Regions from separate parts of the Bacillus sp. P4_E1 genome, predicted to be linked through region 2. Evidence: predicted binding sites of a transcription regulator. Region 2 holds the regulator's gene; the other holds the start of a gene.

What was found. Region 2 encodes LexA, which represses DNA repair genes until DNA is damaged. Its sites were predicted from a motif close to CGAACATATGTTCG; they were not measured.
Region 1: a site for LexA is predicted at 1,060-1,073, ahead of AC1DS7_RS01970 (YolD-like family protein). Genes of this name have one in related genera too.

What each region holds. Positions count from the first base shown of each region.
Region 1 is NZ_JBFUIV010000001.1:409,797-412,009, reverse strand. It holds gene AC1DS7_RS01975 (hypothetical protein) at 380-601, shown strand; gene AC1DS7_RS01970 (YolD-like family protein) at 1,309-1,644, shown strand; gene gerPF (spore germination protein GerPF) at 1,930-2,145, opposite strand.
Region 2 is NZ_JBFUIV010000019.1:93,843-96,055, reverse strand. It holds gene AC1DS7_RS22690 (DUF4097 family beta strand repeat-containing protein) at 1-334, shown strand, start outside; gene lexA (transcriptional repressor LexA) at 438-1,052, opposite strand; gene AC1DS7_RS22680 (YneB family resolvase-like protein) at 1,194-1,850, shown strand; gene AC1DS7_RS22675 (DUF896 domain-containing protein) at 1,896-2,135, shown strand; gene AC1DS7_RS22670 (bifunctional metallophosphatase/5'-nucleotidase) at 2,176-2,213, opposite strand, start outside.

The sequences.
Region 1 (2,213 bases), on a different contig from region 2:
AGAATTACAATAGGAAAATTTGGATGTAGATAAAAGGAATAAGCAATTAAATTCGCAAAATGTTGAAATGATAATGTTTTAGTTAATTAATTTTGTTAAATATAAACTAAATATATTTTCTTGGAGAGTGAATTGAGGACATAATTTAAAGAATGGTACATATCATATTTATTGGAGTATAAATTAACTTTATAGGAAGTGACATGTTGAACATTTAGTACAAAAGGATGTTCTTAATGATGATAAGAATTATTTATCCCGCTATTTGTGGGAGTCTTACTGCTCGTAAAACCCCACTGATTATTAGCCTTCACTTTATTAAAATAGGATGAATATTTTTATATTTACTAGATTATTAAATTAATTTGGGGGAGAATATATGAAAGTTATTTTTAAGAGAGAAGGCGGAGGGAAAATTTTTGAATCATCTAATGAAAATATAAGCGTTCTATTAGCTGTATTAAAAGAAACAAAAGGGATAAAGATTGGGATGGTTGAGTATGAAGTATTAGAATATAAACTGGAATATTATCGGAATCCGAAAAAAACAGAAACAGAGAGAGAATTACATATTATAATGCAACCCAAGCATATTCAATAAAGAAAGTGAAAAATTGATGAGTGTGAATCTTACTGCCTACAAATAGCAGGATAAATGGTAGTAATTGTCGATATGTATGAAACTTATGAGGAATGAATTGTTTTACATCATAAGTTTCTAAAGCTTTGTGAGTTCGTTCATAATAAAAGTGTATGCTTTTGTTGAAGGATGGTTAATGAGATATAGCTGAAATTTGTATTCCAGAAAGAACGTTAGTTAGGATAGAAAAGTAAAATTAGAAATATAATTAGTTCAATAAAAGCGGCTTCACATTAGGTGGAGTCGCTTTTATTGTTGCTACACGTATTCTATGATGCGATAGGAAGTGCAAAGAAATTTGATTAATAAAAGGGAGTAATAAATGAGTATGAATAAACTTCATATATTAAAGTTGCATTTTGTTTGAAAAATTTACATGTTGCACTTCCGTAAGAACGTTCGTTCGTGTATAATTAGAACGAATGTTCTTTCGAAGTGGAGATGTCTACAAATTCATAAATAGTTTTGAATTGGAAAGCTACGCTACGTATAAATAAGAGATGGATAAAGAATGAAGCGATAAGGCTTCTAACCGCAAGGGCTGCGGAGATAGCCTAATAAATTAGAGTTCGATAGAACTCTTTACTTAGGAATCCCCCACTTCTAAACGAAGTGAAAGTGGGGTAGTTCAAGAATGGATAGATATAGAAAATTGAGGAGTAAAGAAAATGAATTATGTAAAGATACAGGAAAAAGGAAGAGAGTGGGTTCCGTTTACAGTAATGTCGGAACAATTATTAAGTATGAAAAAAATTATTGGAGAGAAATTAAAAGTCCAAAGACCGCTAATAACAAATGAAGCGAAAGACAGCATTTCAGACAAATTATTAACTTCATTATTGTCTGAAGAAGAGATGTTAGTGACATATTTTGAAGAAGGATACATACTTACGAGTTATATGACAGTGGTTCATATAAATCCAATTCAACAAATTGTAAAATGTACAGATGCATTTTATAAAACATATATATTTTCTGCAATGGACATAATTGATGTAACCTAAAAGAAGCTGAATTTTGAAGTTTAGCTTCTTTAATTTATCTAGCTATTTACGGACAGGCAGATTCACACCTCAAAATTCGGCTGTGAGTCAGGCTACCTGTTAAAACCTAATTTTTTGAAGAGGTGAAGAACTAAATGAAAAAGAAGCTAGCTACAAGCTAGCTGCTTAGTCCCAGGGAAAGGGAGAAAAAGATTGGCACTCAAAAAATCAATGATAGCTGTGTATCAGCCTGAGTATAGTATAGACAAATTTTAAAATGTTATACAAAAATGATTACAGATCTGGTTAGGCCGTACCAACTTGGTTTTGATCTGCTAGATCAGAATCAAATGTATTAGTCGCGCTAACCCCACTAAAAGTGTTCACTACGAAACCAACGTTAGATGCGCCAGAGCCGTTATAAGCTTTCGTATTCTCTTTTGGAGAAACATTGTAGAAATCACCTAAGTTGAAAGATCCGTTACTATTTTGTACAACTAAATTCCCAACAACTGAGGGCATAATTTTCACCTGCTTTATAAGTAATTGTTTGCATTACTATATGAAGGTATAGTCTAATTGGTTCATTT
Region 2 (2,213 bases):
GAAACATGTAACAGCAAAGAGTGTGGAGGGGTCTACAAAAGCTGGTGAGGTGAATTTTAAAAAAGTAATAGGGAAAGTAACAGCAAAAACGGCTAGTGGGGATATAGATATTATTGATCATGATTCTAAATATGATTTAGAGGTAAGTTCAACTGCTGGAGATGTAGATATTACTTTATTGGAAAAACCACGAGATGCAGTTATAACTGGGCAAACTGCTGCTGGAGACGTGACAATTTTTAATGAAGACAATAAAAATATAACGATTGGTAATGGTAGTAAAAAGATTAGCGGTAAAACCGCTGCTGGAGATGTTACTATTGAAACGCGTTAATAATTAATGAAACGCATTCTTTTGAATGAACGGAAATCTATCAAAATATAAAAAGAAGATAATTACCTATATAAATAAGGGAATTATCTTCTTTTTATTATTTTTAATGTAAATCACGATATACGCCAATTACTTTTCCAATAACTGACACTTGTTTTAAAATAATAGGTTCTAGTGAAGAGTTTTCCGGTTGTAGACGGAAATGATCTTTTTCTTTATAGAAACGTTTAACAGTTGCTTCGTTATCTTCTGTTAAAGCAACTACAATTTCACCGTTGTATGCAGACTGTTGTTGGCGAACAACAACTAAATCACCATCAAAGATACCGGCTTCAATCATGCTATCTCCAGAAATGCGTAACATAAACACTTGATCTGCTCCAGCAACGATACTAGCTGGAAGTGGGAAGTGATCTTCTACACTTTCGACTGCTGTAATCGGTAAACCGGCAGTAACTTTTCCGATGATTGGAACTTGAATAACAGATTGTGTTTCCGTTCGGTTGTCACCTAAAATTTCAATTGCGCGTGGTTTTGTTGGATCGCGTCGAATATATCCCTTTTCTTCTAGTCGTGATAAATGTCCGTGCACTGTAGAACTAGAAGCAAGGCCGACTGCTTGACCGATTTCACGTACGGAAGGTGGATATCCTTTTTCTTGTACTTTTAGCTTAATAAAGTCGAGAATGTCTTGCTGGCGTTTCGTTAACTTTTCCATGTTTTCTAACACCTCGTTTTCTTTCATTTTTCTTATTATTAAGTATAACATGCGAAAAAACATTCTACAAACATAAGTTCGAACGAAAGGCAAATTTATGATACACTATAAGGAAAATATAGTGAGAAAGAAGGGTTCAAAATGAATGCAATTATTTATGCACGTGTGAGCACAACAAAAGAAGCACAGGAAACATCATTATTGCGTCAAAAAGATGAATTATTGCATTTAGCTGAGCGCTATCAAATGGATGTTACAAAGGTAATTGAGGAGCAGGCTAGCGGTTATACAATTGAACGTGATGGCATATTAGAAGTGCTAGATACAATTCGAGATGAACAAGTTGATGTACTACTTATACAAGATGAAACGCGTCTTGGTAGAGGAAATGCAAAGATTGCGTTAATGCATTGTTTACATAAAGAGGGGATAAAAGTTTATACGCACACGCATAGTGGTGAATTACAGCTTTCAGATTCTGATTCGATGGTGCTAAATATAATTGGGATCGTTGAAGAGTATCAAAGAAAGATCCACAATTTAAAAATTAAACGTGGCATGCAAAGAGCAGTGGAGAAAGGATTTCGTCCAGAAAATAATTTGAAAAATCGTCATTTAAGCGTAGGACGTGAGAAAAAAGAAGTGCCAATTGAGGAAATTGTACGTTTGCGCCGGAATGAATTAACTTTTGAAGAAATTGCAGCAACACTTCGTGGTTTTGGTCATGATGTTTCAAAAGCAACTGTACATCGAAGGTATGTAGAATATACAAAGCAATTGCTTGATAAAGAGGAATAACTATTGTATGATAATAATCAGTTTTGAGTAGAAGGGGGATTCGAGATGCCAAGTCAAGAACTCATTGAACGCATTAACTTCTTAGCGAAAAAAGCAAAAGCTGAAGGCTTAACTGAAGAAGAACAACGTGAGCGCCAATCGCTTCGTGAACAATATTTAAAAGGATTTCGTCAAAATATGTTAAACGAATTAAAAGGAATTAAAGTCGTTAACGAAGAAGGCACGGACGTTACACCGGCGAAATTAAAAGCTTTAAAAAAGCAGGATAATGCAAAATTAAATTAAAAGATGGGCATAGCCCATCTTTTTTTATTTGTTAAAATTGTTATTTAATAACTTTCCAGTTTTCATTTTTCGTTGCTT